DNA from 2 places in the Shewanella glacialimarina genome. Region 2 is predicted to be linked to the other one. Evidence: predicted binding sites of a transcription regulator. Region 2 holds the regulator's gene; the other holds the start of a gene.
What was found. Region 2 encodes FliA, which starts transcription of late flagellar genes. Its sites were predicted from a motif close to CTAAAGNTNNNNNNNNNNNNGCCGATA; they were not measured.
Positions count from the first base shown of each region.

Region 1 (4,701 bases), 1.4 Mb from region 2:
CATCCATCGCACAACCTGGGTATTACTACTATTAGGCTCTTTACCCAATTTTTTAATAATACTGTTAGAAATTAATGTAGTTAAACCAGAATGTGACAATGCCGCAGCAAACGCACCCAATAGGGCATAACTTAAGGCGATTTGAGCACCGCCACCTAAACCATCGTTAAAAGCGGAAATTGTTTGTTGTATATCAAGCCCACCGACAAGGCCGGCAACTAAAGCGCTTATTGTTAGCGCAATAACCACATTTACTCGAAAAAAACTCAATGCAAGCATCAAGCAAACAGATATCACCACAGCATTCATATTTTTTAATTCTATTTATTATAAGTATTAAGGCGTTTATTTATGCCGTTATTTACTTTGCTTGTCCAGTAAAGCCTTTATTTTATTAGTGTATAACGAGCATGCTATGCCTACCTTGTTCATCAATGTTAAATAATGAGGCCAAAATGTAATCTGTTGTAAGCCATTTTTAGTTATTTGTTTTTAAAACCTTAAAAATAGTAAGGCTGTGATGAGGGGTTTTTCAGCAGGTAAAACAAAATTCATTCGAAACCTCTTATCGGGGGCGCAAATAAAAGGTATGGTATAGCACATTGTGGAAGGGTGAACATTGCACCTTCTTTTAGAATTTTAACAAGCCATTAATGGAGATATAAAATGAGCGTATTAGTAGGCCGTCCAGCCCCAGACTTTACCGCAGCAGCAGTATTAGGTTCAGGCGAAATTGTTGACAACTTTAACCTTGCTTCGGCAACTAAAGGTAAGCCAACGGTTATCTTTTTCTATCCTTTAGATTTCACTTTCGTGTGTCCATCAGAGCTAATTGCTTTTGATCACCGCATGGAAGAGTTCACTAAGCGTGGTGTTGAAGTTATTGGTGTGTCTATTGACTCACAGTTCACTCACAACGCATGGCGTAACACTCCAGTAGACAAAGGTGGTATCGGCCAAGTTAAATACACTTTAGTTGCTGACGTTAAGCATGAAATTTGTAAAGCATACGATGTTGAACATCCAGAAGCAGGTGTTGCTTTCCGTGGTTCATTCCTTGTAGACAAAGAAGGTCAAGTACGTCACCAGGTGGTTAACGATTTACCATTAGGCCGTAACGTTGACGAAATGCTACGTATGATCGATGCACTTCAATTCCACGAAGAGCACGGTGAAGTATGTCCAGCAGGTTGGTCTAAAGGTGATAAAGGCATGACAGCGAGCACTGATGGTGTTGCTTCATACTTAAAAGATCACTCTGACAAGCTATAATCTTCGCTTGTTGAATATCAAAAAAGCTGCCCAGGCAGCTTTTTTTGTTTCTGTAACTTAAATAAAGTTAAGCTAAACCGCACATCTGCTATGTTCAGTCGTCGGTATCACTATTGTCAGCCTCGTCATCCGAGTCATCTAAAGTCGCTAACGGCCAACCGCCAAGGGTTTTCCAGCGATTAACGATATAACAAAAAAGTTCAGCGGTACGTTCAGTATCATACAGTGCTGAATGAGCTTCTTTATTATCAAAATCAATGCCAGCCATTTTACACGCTTTGGCTAATACCGTGTGGCCAATAGCTAATCCGGCAAGGGACGCTGTGTCAAAACTGGCAAAGGGATGAAACGGTGAGCGCTTTAAACTATTTCGCTCGATACATTGATTAATAAAACCAAGATCAAATGCGGCATTATGTGCCACAACAATACTGCGATGACAGCCAACCGCTTTTTGAGCTTTTTTAACTTCTTTAAATATTTCTAAAAAGGCAGCCTTTTCATCAACAGCTCCCCTAAGCGGGTTGGTAGGATCTATTCCATTGAAGGCTAATGCTGCGGGTTCAAGGTTTGCACCTTCAAATGGCTCAATGTGGTAATGAAGGGTTTTATCTAAGCTTATATAGCCGTCATCATCCATTTTTAGCATGGTAACTGCGATTTCAAGCAATGCATCTGTATTAGCATTAAATCCTGCTGTTTCAACATCAATCACCACAGGAAAATAACCGCGAAATCGATATTTAAATTTATTGCTGTTGCAGATGTCACTCATGTAATTTTATTACCCCATTAAACCTGAATATTATTGTCACCATTAAAGACCAGCCTGCGCTTATTGTGACAGATAGGCCGTGCATTATACCCAAACTGTCTTAATATGCTCGTTTCAGTGCTAATTTAAACTTAAGAAAAGGATTTAGCCGCCGATATATTAACAGGTAATAAAATCGACAGGTGACACCATGTGGCAAAAAATCATATTAGTATCCAGTTTGTGTATCAGTGCTACTGCAAGTGCTGATTTACGTCACTATGTTGCCTCCCTTGAAAACTCTGCCTGGCGTGTAGGTGAAAATACCCCTATTGAATGTCGACTAGAGCATGATATTCCAGATTACGGCAAAGCTATTTTTTCCAGTAAATCTGGAAAAGATCTTAACTTACTCTTTACGCTTGATATGTGGGCTAAGCCCGACGCGGTTACCAATGCTAAATTAATCAGCCGAGCACCGACCTGGCGCCCAGGTGATGCATCAAAAGAAATTATCGCATTAAAGTATCAAAAACAATTTAACGGTGAAGTCCCTAAAAAAGCTGCCTGGGCTATGCTAAATGAATTAAGCCAGGGCCGTCAGCCTACGTTTTATTATGCCGATTGGTATGATGCATCAAGTAAAGTTGCAGTGGGGATTTCAGCGGTGAACTTTGCCAGCAAGTATCGTGAGTTTCGCTCATGCTTAGCTAATTTATTACCATACAGTTTTGATGACATTGCATTCACGGTTTTAAATTATCAAGAGGGTGGAACCGAGTTAACTCGTTTTTCAAATTATCAGCTTAAAAAAGTACAAGAATACTTATCATACGATCCTAATATCGAGTTAGTGGTGGTTGATGCCTATACCGACAGCTACGGCGGCCGCTCAATTAACCAAAAAGTGTCAGAAAAACGTGCTGATTCAGTTAAAAGTTTATTAATTGCCAGTGGTATCTCACAAGACCGTATCACCACAGAAGGGCATGGTGAAAAACGTCACGTGGCTGGTAATGACTTAGCGTCAGAGCGACAAACAAACCGCAGAGTCGTGATTAGAATAACTAAACCTATATAGTGCTGTTAATTATTACTTTGAAAATACACAGACCTTAATTTGTTTCAAAGTAACCTTAGCCATTAATCTGTAGCATTAGCCTGAATCATGTTCAGGCTTTTTTGTTTGTGTTTGAAGGTAAATTTTAGACAAAAAAAACCCACTCAAACCGAGTGGGCTAAATAATTTGCAATCAACAAATTTAAGGAAGGAAGTCAAGCATAAGAACTGGGAATAAGTTAATGTTTCACAAACACTAACTTGAAGTTCATTGTTTTCTCATCAAATCGATGTGTCCTGAAAACAAGTTCATAATAGATTTATTACTCTAAATGCACAAGATAGATTTATTCTTCTTTCGCATTAGATTTTGTAATGGCAGGATGTACTGATTTTGAATTTAAAATGGCCTCTGAGTACCATAACAGTAGGTTTTGTTGAGATGATTCACATTTGAGTGAATAAATATTCGGATAAGTTGAATTGTTTTTTAAACGTAAATGTTAATAGCTTTAGTAAAGTGAGTGTTTACCTGAAAAAATAAGCTTTTATTGGGTTGTTTTTTTGTAATCTACAATCGTTTTTTATACTTTTGACCGGCAAAGCATAGCGATGTAGCGCTTTTTGAAATTAATATTTAACTAAGCTGCAATCTGTATCATCAAATGCACTTATTTTATCTAATTAAGATTCAATTTTTGGGTTGTTTGAAGGCCAGAAAACATTAAAAAATCTTCATCTAAGTTGGTTAAACCCCAGATAATGCAATTTAACACTGTTATGCTCGAAATAAAGTCTGTTTTCAGCGGGTGAGATGATTCACAACTGCCTTGCTACTCGGTATAGTATGCAAAATTTTGTAAGTAAAGAACGAGTCTTAAAATGACGTTTAATTGGCCTGTAACAGTGTACTATGAAGACACCGATGCTGGTGGCGTTGTTTATCATTCAAATTACTTAAACTTCTTTGAAAGAGCACGCACCGAATGGCTTAAATCAATGGGCGTTAGTCAAACTAAATTATTGGCTGATGACATTGCTTTTGTTGTTAAACGTGCAGAATTAGATTTTCGCCGCGCGGCAAAGTTTGAACAGGATTTTATAGTTGAATCCTCTATATCGTCATTAAAAAAAGCGTCGTTGGTGTTCCAACAGCGTTTAATTGATGAGCTAGGTGAATGCTATTGTGAGGCAACGGTGATAGTCGCTTGTGTGTCCTTATCAAAAATGCGTCCCATAGCCATCCCAGAATTTATCGTTCAGGAGTTTAAGAGTGCACGCTGATATGTCTTTTATTGGTTTGTTTTTACAAGCCAGTGTGTTGGTAAAGCTAGTTATGTTTACTTTGTTAGGTTTATCTATTGCATCTTGGGCGGTGATCATTCAACGCCGATCAATGCTGAATTCAGCACGGGTAAAATCCGCGCGTTTTGAAGATACCTTTTGGTCCGGTGTCGACTTAAACCGCTTATACAAAGAACTAACCGCCAGAGGCGAAAGCATTGCTGGCCTAGAAGCAATGTTTGTTGCAGGCTTTAAAGAATATTCAAGAGTGATCAAAGTTAACAGTAAGTCACCAGATGCTGTAATGGAAGGCACATCTAGAGCCATGCGC
Region 1 is NZ_CP041216.1:1,585,891-1,590,591, forward strand. Features, by position in the region: gene FJ709_RS06850 (Na+/H+ antiporter family protein) at 1-309, opposite strand, end outside; gene FJ709_RS06855 (peroxiredoxin) at 667-1,272, shown strand; gene rnt (ribonuclease T) at 1,367-2,047, opposite strand; gene FJ709_RS06865 (flagellar protein MotY) at 2,238-3,107, shown strand; gene ybgC (tol-pal system-associated acyl-CoA thioesterase) at 3,969-4,370, shown strand; gene tolQ (protein TolQ) at 4,360-4,701, shown strand, end outside.
Region 1: the regulator FliA is predicted to act here: its motif matches at 2,178-2,204, upstream of FJ709_RS06865 (flagellar protein MotY).

Region 2 (4,701 bases):
GTAAGCTACTTGCTGCAGAGTTTTCAGCACCCGTTGCAGCTAAACTTTCATCTTTGAGTCAACACTATAATCCTGCAGAATTAGTGCGTTCATTACCACAAAGTTTGGCTAACTTACTTGATAACCAAGGTGATGATATTGTAAAACGCGGTGGCGTTGTGGCTTTTGTTGGACCAACTGGTGTTGGCAAAACGACATCTCTGGCAAAAATTGCTGCACGTTTTGCTGCACAACATGGTGCAGATCAAGTTGCGCTTATTACAACGGATCATTATCGTATTGGTGCCTATGAGCAATTAGCAACTTATGGCAAAATAATGGGCTGTCCAGTGAAGCAAGCACATGATGTGACCGAGCTTGAACAGATTTTGTACCAATTTAGAAGTCGTAAGTTAGTACTGATAGATACAGCGGGTATGGGGCAACGTGATATGCGTCTTTATCAACAACTTGATAATTTGACAGCAAACAGTAGGATCCCAATTCGCAGCTATTTAGTTATGTCGGCAACAGGGCAACGCAGGGTATTACAAGACGCGGTTAATCATTTTAAACGCATTCCATTAGCGGGTGTAATTTTAACCAAATTAGATGAATCTGTATCAATTGCAGGTGCATTGAGCGTTCTGATACAAAATGAGTTACCATTAAGCTATGTGACTGATGGCCAACGTGTTCCTGAAGACATAAAAGTAGCAGATACTTTAGCTCTGGCTAAGCAAGCTTTAGCCGCGTTAAATGAAACAGAACAAGCAATTTCACAAGACACAAGCGCATGGTCGAATGAAATGACTTATGCATTCGAGTAAGAATATGACCCGTGATCAAGCAAGTGGTTTACGTATGATGAATCAACCAAATAACGAAAAAGTTAAAGTAATTGCCGTATCCGGTGGAAAAGGTGGGGTAGGAAAAACCAGTGTTTCTATAAACACTGCAGTCGCACTCGCCGAAAAGGGTAAACGTGTTTTAGTATTAGATGCGGATCTTGGTTTAGCTAACGTTGATGTGATGTTAGGAATTCGTGCTGAGAAAAATTTATCTCATGTTTTATCTGGCGACGCCGAATTAGACGATATCATTGTTCGAGGCCCTAAAGGTATTGGTATTGTTCCTGCAACGTCTGGAAGCAGAGCCATGGTTGAATTAACCCAGGCTCAACATGCAGGATTAATTCGTGCTTTCAGTGAGATGCGCACCCAATTTGATATATTAATTGTCGATACCGCGGCAGGTATTTCAGATATGGTACTGAGTTTCTCAAGGGCATCACAAGATGTATTGATTGTGGTATGCGATGAACCGACATCTATCACAGATGCCTATGCACTGATAAAAATATTAAGCCGTGAACATGGTGTATTTCATTTCAAAATTGTGGCTAATATGGTGCGCAGTTTACGTGAAGGAATGGAATTGTTTGCTAAACTAAGTAAAGTAACGGATCGGTTTTTAGATGTTGCTTTAGAGTTAGTTGCAACTGTGCCATTTGATGAAAATTTACGTAAGTCTGTGCGTAAGCAAAAGTTAGTCGTTGAAGCGTATCCAAAGTCGCCATCAGCCATAGCTTACCACGGTCTGGCAAATAAAATTATGAGCTGGCCGGTTCCACAACAGCCGGGTGGTCACTTAGAGTTTTTTGTTGAACGTTTAGTCCAACGCAAAGAAACACAAGAGGATAGAGTGAGTGAATAAAGCCGCCGCGTATACTCAGTTCGATAATAAAACATCCGTTGTTGAACAGTATGCACCGCTGGTAAAAAGAATTGCACATCATATGTTGGCGCGATTACCTGCTTCTGTTCAACTCGACGACTTGTTACAGTCTGGCATGATAGGGTTACTTGAAGCGTCATCAAAATTTGATGATACCAAAGGGGCTAAGTTTGAAACCTTTGCAGGGATTCGGATACGCGGTGCTATGATTGATGAAATCCGCCGTGGTGATTGGGTTCCTCGTTCAGTACATCGAAATAATCGCCGGGTTGCACAGGTTATTGACGAGCTAGAACAAGGGTTGGGACGTGACGCTCGTGACACAGAAATTGCAGAAAAACTTGATATGTCGCTCAATGAGTACCATCATATTTTAAATGATGTTTCTGTTGGGAAAATCATAGGCATAGAAGATTTAGGTATTTCGCAAGATGTGTTAGTCACAGATGATGGAATACCAGATGATAATTTTGAAGCATTAGCTGAAACGCAATTTAAATCAGCGCTGGTGGAAGCAATTAAAACCTTACCAGAAAGAGATGCATTAGTACTTTCACTGTACTATGACGAAGCGTTAAACTTAAAAGAAATCGGTGCAATTCTTGAAGTAAGCGAATCTAGGGTTAGTCAGATATTAAGTCAGGCTATGCTTAGATTAAAAGGCAAACTCAAGCATTGGACACAACAATAATTATTAATTAGAGCACTAGAGTGTCAGCTCACCGGAGGAAACCTTGGACAAGAATATGAAGATTCTTATTGTTGACGACTTTTCAACAATGCGACGTATCATAAAGAACTTGTTGCGAGACTTGGGATTCAATAATACCCAAGAAGCAGATGATGGATCAACAGCCTTACCTATGTTGCAAAAAGGTGATTTTGACTTTGTTGTAACAGATTGGAATATGCCTGGTATGCAAGGTATTGATTTGCTGAAGGCTATTCGTGCCGATGATTCATTAAAACATTTACCTGTTTTGATGGTTACGGCAGAAGCTAAGCGTGAGCAAATTATTGCAGCAGCCCAAGCAGGTGTGAATGGATATGTTGTTAAACCTTTTACAGCAGCGACCCTTAAAGAGAAATTAGATAAAATTTTTGAACGTCTCGCTTAAGCAAGGATAAGTTATGCAGCCAATAATATCGGGGTTAATTACTCTCGAGCAGGCCCAGCAACTTGTCGAACTGCTTAGTGCGGGGGAGCAAGATCAAGCTGACGACGTTGTTAGAGAACTCGCTACACCAATACAGCGTGAATTATTTGAAGAGGTCGGGAAATTAACTCGTCAACTTCATAGCGCGCTTCAAGACTTTCAGGTAGATAACCGTTTATCAGAATTAGCCAAGGTTGAAATACCGGATGCTAAAGAAAGATTAAATTACGTTATTGATATGACAGAACAAGCTGCAAATAAAACCATGGATGCAGTTGAAGAATGTTTACCTTTGGCCGATACAATAATTACCAATATAAAATCTGTTACCCCTATGTGGGATAAGTTAATGCGTCGAGATATAGAGTTGAGTGAGTTCAAAAAACTTTGTCATGATGTTCAACAGCTTATGTCACATAGTGAACACGATACAACCCGTTTACGACAATTACTAAATGAAATACTGATGGCGCAGGATTTTCAAGACTTAACAGGGCAAATGATCCGTCGAGTTATCGACTTAGTTCGCGAAGTCGAAAATAATCTAGTCTCTATGTTGACAGTATTTGGTGATTATACGCCGCAACCGGAAACTGTTAAAAAAGAGAATAAAATAGAGGCAGAGGGCCCAATTATGCACGCAGAATTGCGTGATGACGTGGTCGCAGGTCAAGATGAAGTTGATGATTTGCTATCCAGTCTGGGTTTCTAATTAGGAGTCAGTTGAATGTCATTTGATGTTGATGAAGAGATACTCCAGGACTTTTTGGTAGAGGCTGGTGAGATTCTAGAGCTTCTTCAAGAGCAGTTAGTTGCGCTTGAAAATAATCCTGATGACAGTAATTTGTTAAATGCTATTTTCCGCGGTTTCCATACTGTAAAGGGTGGAGCAGGTTTTTTAAGTTTAAAACCTATGGTAGACGTCTGCCATGAAGCGGAAAATACCTTCGACCTATTGAGAACCGGCAAGCGTAGTGTTAATGCAGAATTGATGGATATCATTTTGCAAGCAGTTGATGCTATTAACATTATGTTTGCGCAAACTCAGCAAGGCGAAGAACAAGATCCTGTTGAAGTCGAACTACTTAATAAATTGAAGCTACTCAGTTCGGGTGCGCCTTTGCCATCAGAAATGGGCGGACAGATTGAAGAGCTGATTGAAGAGTCAGTAGAGGAAATCGAGCCTTTCAATCAACCTGAATTCATTGAAGACAATATTAGCGCTGATACTAATATTGACGAGATAAATGAGTCCGAATTTGAAGCATTATTAGATGCGCTTCATGGTCAAGGTAATAGTCCTGTAGCAACCACTTCATCAACGGCTAAAACCCCTCAGCAAACAGCTCCAGCTCCTGTTGGCTCAGATGAAATTTCTGATGACGAATTTGAAGCATTGTTAGATGAACTTCATGGTTCAAACAAATTAAGTGTAGCTGATAGTAAACCTGCGCCAGCTAAATCTGTACAACCTCCAGCTCAAATGGTCGACTCAGATGATATTACCGACGACGAGTTTGAGAAGTTACTTGATGAGCTTCACGGTAAAGGTTCTTCCCCTGCTAAAGTAGATACTTCTGCGTCAAGTTCTACAGCAACACCTAAAACAGCGGCACCTAAAACCGTTGAACCAGTAAAGGCTGCTCCAGTTCCAGCCCCTCAACCTAAAGCACCAGCTCCTGTAGCAAAGGTTGAGGTGGTTGTTAAAGATAAAGCGCCAACAAAAGCGGCAGCATCTGTTCCTCAAGGGGAAACAACTGTTCGTGTTGATACCGCTAGACTTGATCAAATTATGAATATGGTCGGTGAGTTGGTATTAGTCCGAAAT
Region 2 is NZ_CP041216.1:2,972,307-2,977,007, reverse strand. Features, by position in the region: gene flhF (flagellar biosynthesis protein FlhF) at 1-809, shown strand, start outside; gene FJ709_RS12935 (MinD/ParA family protein) at 814-1,695, shown strand; gene FJ709_RS12930 (RNA polymerase sigma factor FliA) at 1,688-2,407, shown strand; gene cheY (chemotaxis response regulator CheY) at 2,451-2,834, shown strand; gene FJ709_RS12920 (protein phosphatase CheZ) at 2,848-3,585, shown strand; gene FJ709_RS12915 (chemotaxis protein CheA) at 3,601-4,701, shown strand, end outside.